2 regions of the Exiguobacterium sp. s34 genome follow, and region 1 is predicted to be linked to the other one. Evidence: riboswitches for the same ligand, from Rfam matches in the RefSeq annotation. Region 1 holds a riboswitch; the other holds the start of a gene.
The links. A riboswitch is a leader RNA that binds a small molecule or an ion and turns the genes downstream of it on or off. The one in region 1 is predicted to bind thiamine pyrophosphate.

Region 1 (4,205 bases):
TGCGTTTTGGCTCAAGTTGGCCGCTCCGTTCGCGATCATGTTTGAGAGCGCCAATCCATCTAAACGTTTTAAACCCACACCAAATCCTCCTCCGTTTTCGTCAGTCATTCGTCAGACGAACGCCTTGAACGAATATATTTACCGACGAAACGTTTAATCCTAAAGTTTCTCCGAGCGTATACTTGACTCGGCTCTGCACGTTGTATGCGACTTCAGATACTTTCGTCCCGTAGCTTACAATGATGTGCATGTCGATATGTACGTCTTCGTCTTCTTGACGTACGACGACACCACGCGCGTAATTTTCACGTTTTAACAATTCAGCAATGCCGTCTTTCAATTGTGCTTGTGAAGCCATGCCGACCACACCGAAGCATTCCATCGCTGCACCACCTGCGAGTGTCGCGATGACGTCACTTGTGATGTCAATATTGCCATATGTTGTCTTCATTTCAATTGCCATATGGAGTAGCCTCCTTTATTCGGAATGATTCCTAATGTACATTCTACAATAAGTACCTAGTTATTAAAAGAACCTGCTCCAGAAACTCGGTCAATTAACGCGATAACCTCATTCATTATTCAAATCCTTGAGAGTAATGTCAAGTTTTTTTCTTGTCATGGTACGATTTTCTAGTTGCATCGGGAAAAAAGCCGTGCTAATATAAACGAGTGTCTATTAGGACGAACCCACATAAAAAAGGAGGGGAAACGCATGGCACGTAAATGCTACGTAACAGGTAAATCACCTAAATCAGGTAACAACCGTTCGCACGCACTCAACAAGACAAAACGTACTTGGGGTGTAAACGTACAAAAAGTTCGTATTCTCGTTGACGGTAAACCGAAACGCGTTTGGGTTTCAGCTCGCGCACTTAAATCAGGTCTCGTTGAACGCGTATAATACTTATACACGAACGAATAAATCCCAGCGGCATTCGCCGATGGGATTTTTTTGTGCTCATTTTTTGACAATCATGACGAGAACGGTCCCTTGATGGACCGTCAACCGGGCAGAATCCGTAGACCATTCATTTGAGATCGTCAGCGCCTCTCCGCTCGTCACGTCATGATGGTCAAGTGGATATTTGACATCTTTAATGGAAATCGTAGCTGTCTTCCATGGCATGAAGGACAAATAGTGACCGTCCCGTTTCGGAATCGTATAGTCTCCTATTCTTACAAGATAGACCGTTTGCCCTTCATCATGAAGGTGCATCTCCGGATAGGACTCCAGTAAGCCTACATTCGCAAACGTCATATCGATCCGTCCCCCGAGAGCCCCATACACATCGATTCGTGTTGCTCCCCGTTCTCTTGCTAACTCCAATGCAATTTCTAAGTCTGTCACATCTTTCTCCGAAGGATAGCGTAACGCTTGATCAGGTGGTGTCCCATCGAACGAATCAAAATCTCCCACCACGACGTCTGGTACAACTCCTTCATCTAACAGTCTTTGATATCCACCATCCACACCAATCACAAAATCGGCATCACGCGGTAAGTCCGGAATAGGTGCCGGACTCGCCGCGACGATTAGTACGTTCATTGACGGATATCCCGTGTCGCCACACGCGTGAAACGTGGTGCTGTCGTGAAGAGAAGTACTAACACGATGGCCGAGATGACAAAGGATGGGAGCATATACGTGGCGTTATATCCGAGCGAGTAGGCCACGACCGGACCTTCTGCGTATTCAGCGAAGAAGACGATACCCGAGATGACGTGCGCTGCGTATCGTAACATCGACCCGAGCAATGCCCCGAGCACTAAATAGATGGCAAGCGTCTTTGTCGCACCTTGACTCGCAGCATGTTTCACTCGCCCTGCGAATACCCCGGCCATACCGACGAGGCCATATGCGACCGTATAGTCGAGCAAGAATTGTACAGGTGTGAAAATGTATGCTCCGAACAAGAGTTGAAGTGTCCCGACGAGCGCGCCTGTCGCAAGACCACCCTTCAGCCCGTGACGGAACGCCATGACAAAGATCGGGAGCATCGCTAAACTGATAGACCCACCTTGTGGTAAACGATATGGAATGAGCAAATCAAAAATAAGCCCGAGCGCCGCAAACAATGAAATTTCAATGAGCGCTTGTAATTTGAAACGTGATTTCATCCTTCTTCCTCCTTTATTTGTTTGAACGACAAAAAGCAGCATGACGTAAACGCCATGCTGCTTGAATTCGCAACGTGCATTTTCGCCACATCCCTACGTCCGTGTGAACGGAACAGGTTCAAAGGGTTAGCGTATGCCTCTCAGCCACATGATGTGACACCCCTTGCGACTCTATCTTGTTGTTCTACCGTCGATTATACACGAGATGCGCCACGAATGCTATCGATGGCTGCTTTATAATCCGATTGACTATAGATGGCTGATCCTGCCACAAGCACATCAGCTCCAGCATCGATGCAACGTTTTGCCGTTTCTGCGTTCACACCACCATCGATTTCAATCTCAAAATCAAGTTGATGGTCTTGACGAAGTTGGCTAAGCGCTGAAATTTTTGGCACGACCGATTCAATAAACGCCTGACCCCCGAATCCTGGGTTGACCGTCATGAGCAACACCATATCGACGTCCGTGAGTACGTGTTCAATCGTCGAAAGTGGTGTATGTGGGTTTAAGACGACCCCACATTTCGCACCTGCCGCTTTGATTTGCTGTAAGACACGATGCAAATGATTCGTCGCTTCCACGTGTACGGTTACGATGTCCGCACCGGCTTTCACGAAATCTTCAACGTAGCGTTCTGGTTGGTCAATCATCAAATGTACATCGAGTACCATGTCTGATTTTTTACGCAAGCTCGCGAGAACAGGTAAACCAATCGAGATGTTTGGTACGAATTGCCCGTCCATCACGTCAAAATGGATATAGTCAGCCCCTGCTTCTTGAACGGCTTTTACTTCAGCTTCCAAGTTGGCAAAATCGGCAGCTAAAATAGATGGTGCAATTTTAATCATCTGTCAATACCTCCGTTTTCGATCGTTTAACTCCTCCATAAAGGTAACATAATTTTCGTACCTTGTTGAAGCAATTTCGCCATTTTCAACCGCTTGTTTAATGGCACATCCTGGTTCATTAACGTGGACACATCCCCGGAACTTACAATCGTCATGGCGTTCCACGAATTCGGGGAAGCACCATCTGAGCTCATCTGTCTCAAGTTCCTGAGGAAACTCTAGACTTGAAAAACCCGGTGTATCGGCAACGAGACCATCCGCCAATTGGATTAACGTCACGTGACGTGTCGTATGTTTTCCTCGTCCGAGCGATTTCGAGATTGCACCTGTCGCCAACTCGAGTTCTGGCGCGACTGCATTGAGTAACGAACTTTTCCCGACACCGGTCTGACCGGCGAAGACGCTCGTTTTTCCCTTGAATAGACTGCGCACTTCATCAACACCGTGCCCATGCTCCGTCGACGTTTCGATCACGTCATACCCAATCGCCCGATAGCGAGCAATCGCCACTTGAATCGGTTCGACTTCACCTTCATCGAGCAAGTCCATCTTCGTCAATACGATGATTGGATGAATTTGCTTCGATTCAATGAGAATGAGAAAACGGTCAAGCAAATGATAGGAAAACGCTGGTTCCTTAACTGAAAAGAGGAGGAACGCTTGATCAATATTCGCAATCGGTGGCCGAACGAGATGGTTTTGGCGCTCTTCCACTTCAAGAATATAGCCGGTCCCATCTTCTTGATCTTGAATCACCACATCGTCGCCGACGACAGGTGAGATATTGCGTTTTCGAAAATTCCCTCTTGCCCGACAACGAATCTCTTGGTTCGCCTCGGTCATCACATCATAAAACCCGCCTTGAAGACGAATGATTGTTCCTTTCATTATGACTACCTCCTTTTAAAAAAGAGGTGACGACACCGTCACCTCTTTATTGTGCCTCTTCGGCTTGCGCATATGTGACTGAATCCGTTCGAACAATCTCACCATCAACTTCAATCGTTGCTGTCCCGACTTCGTCAGGGGCAATGACTAGCGTGTACGAGTACGTTGTCGTCTCTGTGATTTGATCACGAAGTACCTCAATTTCACCACGTGCGTCAACCGTACGAATGACGACTTCGACCGCTTTCGGCTTCTTATCCTTATCCGGTTGCTCGACTTCAACACTCACTTCACGTTCAATCGAGATATCGGTCGGTTCGACGCCTTCCGATACAATCACCGTGA
Region 2 (4,205 bases), on a different contig from region 1:
TCTCCGTCTTGGAGCGGGAGGTCACCGTCTACATAAAAGTACAGTCCAATCTCATGAAACGGTTGATCGTTGTACGTAAACAAGTTCTCGTGCACAAAGGCGAATGAAGTATCGGTCACCTGCATGTTCAGCTCTTCATGAAGCTCGCGTGCGAGTGCGGTTGCAGCTTCTTCACCGAGCGTCACGCGACCACCGGGTAATGCCCAAAAGTCATCCCGGATGTTTCGGTGAATCAATACGTGTCCGTCTTTCACAAAAATACCGGCAACGCGATAATTGAAGACTCCTTGTTCAGTCGGAAATACGAGGTCCATCTGTATCACTTCCAATCTTTGTAATCTGTTCTAGTATACCTGAAGGAGGGATATGATGTTTCAATCACATACACAATATCGAGATGAAGATTTCCGTGACGTGACACTCCGCGACGAAGTGTTGTCACATGTCACGTTCGAGAACTGTCGCTTTACGTACGTCGATGCGACTGAGCTACAAACGGAGCGCTGTCAGTTCATCAACTGTGATTTCACGGACTCGAAATGGAATGCGTCCCGTCATGTCGGGAGCTCGTTTCTGAACTGTCAATTCCATGGTGCCAACTTGTTCACGAGCGAATTTGAACAATGTAAAATGACCGGATCGTCTTTTGAAGAAAGTCAGTTTGAAGGTGTTCGTGTCACGGAAGGGGACTGGTCGTTCGTCAACCTACGCCACGTGTCGCTCAAGAAAATGGACTGGTCCCACGTTCGATTGGTCGAGGCCGATCTGTATGGATCTGACTTGACCGAGACAGTCTGGCAACAGACGGACTTGACTCGGGCGACGCTTCAACACGCGGTGTGTCGTGGTGCCGACTTTAGAGGCGCGCTCGTCGACGGGGTTGATTTTTCGAACGTAACATTGCAACAAACAAAACTAGACGCGATGCAGGCAATTCAAGTCGCGCGCTCATTGGGGGCGATTGTAGAATGAAACCAGAACAAATCATCGAGCAGTTGATTGCGTTCGCAAAAGAACGTGAACACATCCGGACGGTCGTGTTGAACGGCTCACTCGTCAATCCGAATATCCAGCCAGACGCATATCAGGATGTCGACCTTGCTTTTTATGTGGAAGATGTCCAAGCGGTTGTGGCCGATTCCTCATGGATGGACACGTTTGGGGATATTTTGATTATGCAGATGCCTGAAACGATTGACCCGAAACGACATGTGACATTCTTGGTGCAATATGTGGACGGACATCGGATCGATTTGACGATTCGGAGTGTGGATCAAGTAGAAGCCATGCTCGAAACGGACTCGCTCAGTCAAATCGTATTCGACCGAGATCATCATCCGGACGTTACGCCTTCGGACACCACATATCGCGTAACACGTCCATCTGCTGACGAGTATGCGGCTTGCTGGAATGAGTTTTGGTGGGTGTCGCTCTATGTCGTTAAAGGCATCAAACGGCATCAGGTGCTATATGCGCTCGATCACCTCGATATCATGCGGAATATGCTCCGTCAGATGATGGAATGGAATATCGGTTATGCGACGGAGTTCTCCGTAAATCTCGGGAAGTCAGGTGATGGGATGCGCGACCACTTGCCGGAAGAGTTGTGGGAGATGCTTACGGCAACATATGCTTCCGCTGAGCTGAGTGCGATTGAAGATACGCATGACCGCTTGCAATCGCTCTTCTTCTTTTGCGCGCAACGCGTCGCCGAACAAGGCGACTTCGTGTTCCGAGAAGAAGAAGCGAGACGTGTCCGTGCCGCATGTGCAACACTTCGACATTCGAACGATTAATGAGGCCGAGAGCCGGGAAACGCTCCTTATAGAGAAAGGAGCGTTTTTTCATGAACCCATATACGACATTTATTGCCCTTTTAGTCGGAAGTCTTGTCCTTTTTGTCGGTATTCGTTTAAAGAAATGGCCGATTATTTTGGTGGCGATGTTGCCTCTTGGTCTCGTCGCATTTAATATGTTCTTACTGATCACAGGACGCTAGAAACAGCTTAAATTGTTGACCGCCCAAACAGGAAAAGGTTTTCAATTGGTAAAAAGATTGATAGAATGTGGTCGAAGACGACTGAATTTCATAATGTTTGCCACTAGGGGAGTCGCGCCACGCGGCTGAGATGGACATGGTCCAGACCCTTCGAACCTGATCTAGTTCAAGCTAGCGTAGGGAAGTGGGCGAGACGAATCATATGGCTTCACCTAGATATGACTGTTCGAGACGCCGCTTCCGTTATGGGAGGCGGCGTCTTTTTATCTGTTATAAGGGGGAGTTACTATGAAATTTACAGATCACTTACGTCAGGAGGCAGATGGATTGTTTGAAGCAAGCTTCCATCATCCGTTCGTCCGTTCACTCGGGGAAGGGACGCTCGACGAGAAGAAGTTCAGACATTACGTCATGCAAGACTCTTACTATTTGAATCAGTTTTCGAAAGTACAGGCGAAAGGAGCGACGCTCGCACCAACGATGGAACTATCGAGCCGCTTTTTGACGCATGCGTTGCACACGATTGAGGCGGAACTCTCACTTCATCGTGAGTTCTTTACGATGCTCAACGTGACAGACGTGGAACTTGCGACATTCGAGCCGGCACCGACCGCTTATGCGTATGCCCTTCACATGCAACAGGCAGGACCGACACTCGGTGATGTATTGGCGTCAATCCTTCCATGTTACTGGGTTTATTACGAGATTGGTGAACGCTTGAAAGATAAGCGACCCGATCATCCGATTTATTCGGCTTGGATTGCGACGTACGGTTCGGAATGGTTCCGTGAGCTGGTAGAAGAACAGATTGATCGATTGGATGAATTAGCCGGACAAGCGACAGAAGAAGAGCGGCTTCGTTATACGAAACTCTTCTTGAAGAGTTGTTACTACGAAGTCGCCTTCTGGGAAATGGCATGGACACTAGAGTCATGGACGTTGTCACAGGAGGTCAACCAATGAGACATGAGATTTGGAGTGAGATTCGAAAGCAGGCGCCGTTAATTCACAACATCACAAACACGGTCGTCGCCAATTTTTCGGCGAATGGACTGCTCGCCATCGGTGCCTCCCCGGTGATGGCAGACGCGATTGAGGAAGTGGCAGAGATGACATTCGTGAGCGATGCGCTCGTACTCAACATCGGGACACTCGGTACGATGACCGAAGCGACGATGATTCGTGCAGGGCAAGCTGCAAATGAAGCGGGATGTCCGGTCGTGCTCGACCCGGTCGGTGTCGGGGCAACGTCATTTCGTCGAGATGTCGTCGAGCGTATCCTTCGTCACGTCCGCGTGTCGGTCATTCGTGGGAATGCAGGAGAAATTGCCACATTGGTCGGCGTCGATTGGGCAGCACGTGGTGTCGATGCGGGGGACGGGGCGTGTGAACCACGCCAATTGGCGCTCGAAGCGGCGAAACGCTATGGATGTGTCGTGGCGGTGACCGGAAAAGAAGATCTGGTCAGTGATGGAAGTGTCGTCATAGAAGTCCATGGCGGAACAAAACGAATGACCGAGACGACCGGTACAGGCTGTCTACTCAGTGCGGTCGTCGGAGCATGTCTAGCGGTCGAGAAGAACGCCCTAAAGGCGACGGTGACAGCCGTGTCGGGATATGCCTATTGCGGGGAGTTGGCGAGTGAACGGGCAGAAGGACCAGGAGATTTTCCGATTCACTTCTTAAATGCCCTTCATCAATTGACGCAACATACAATCCCGACGAATCGAATCGAGGTGTCGACATCATGAGACCGCAAGTATTGACGATTGCTGGATCTGACTCAGGGGGAGGCGCCGGGATTCAAGCTGATTTAAAAACGTTTCAAGAGCTCGGTGCGTTCGGGACGAGTGTGCTGACTGCGATCACGGCTCAAAACACACTTGGTGTTCATGGGATTGAAGCGATTTCCACGGAAATGATCATTGGGCAAATCGATGCGGTAACTGACGATTTTAACATTACGGCATGTAAGACGGGAATGTTGGTAGATGCGGAGCGAATTGAAGCGGTGGCAAAAGCGCTTGAACGCCATCGGTTCGAGCATGTCGTCGTCGATCCTGTCATGGTGGCTAAAGGGGGCGCTTCTTTGTTGCAGGAGAATGCAATCGAAGCACTTCGTACGAAACTGTTGCCACATGCGACGGTCGTGACCCCGAATATTCCTGAGGCAGAAGTATTGGCCGGAATTAAGATTCGGACGGAG

Region 2: it holds a riboswitch for thiamine pyrophosphate, as region 1 does, so the genes downstream of both, tenA (thiaminase II) here and thiT (energy-coupled thiamine transporter ThiT) in region 1, are expected to answer to the same signal.

The regions. Positions count from the first base shown of each region.
Region 1 covers NZ_JACSKE010000002.1:192,411-196,615, forward strand. Annotated here, with positions in the region: gene KNO87_RS04625 (DAK2 domain-containing protein) at 1-78, opposite strand, end outside; gene KNO87_RS04630 (Asp23/Gls24 family envelope stress response protein) at 101-463, opposite strand; gene rpmB (50S ribosomal protein L28) at 716-904, shown strand; gene KNO87_RS04640 (thiamine diphosphokinase) at 962-1,549, opposite strand; gene thiT (energy-coupled thiamine transporter ThiT) at 1,546-2,121, opposite strand; TPP riboswitch at 2,195-2,295, opposite strand; gene rpe (ribulose-phosphate 3-epimerase) at 2,316-2,972, opposite strand; gene rsgA (ribosome small subunit-dependent GTPase A) at 2,976-3,863, opposite strand; gene pknB (Stk1 family PASTA domain-containing Ser/Thr kinase) at 3,907-4,205, opposite strand, start outside.
Region 2 covers NZ_JACSKE010000001.1:652,413-656,617, reverse strand. Annotated here, with positions in the region: gene KNO87_RS03255 (NUDIX hydrolase) at 1-314, opposite strand, end outside; gene KNO87_RS03250 (pentapeptide repeat-containing protein) at 370-972, shown strand; gene KNO87_RS03245 (aminoglycoside 6-adenylyltransferase) at 969-1,796, shown strand; gene KNO87_RS03240 (hypothetical protein) at 1,847-1,999, shown strand; TPP riboswitch at 2,095-2,199, shown strand; gene tenA (thiaminase II) at 2,288-2,962, shown strand; gene thiM (hydroxyethylthiazole kinase) at 2,959-3,750, shown strand; gene thiD (bifunctional hydroxymethylpyrimidine kinase/phosphomethylpyrimidine kinase) at 3,747-4,205, shown strand, end outside.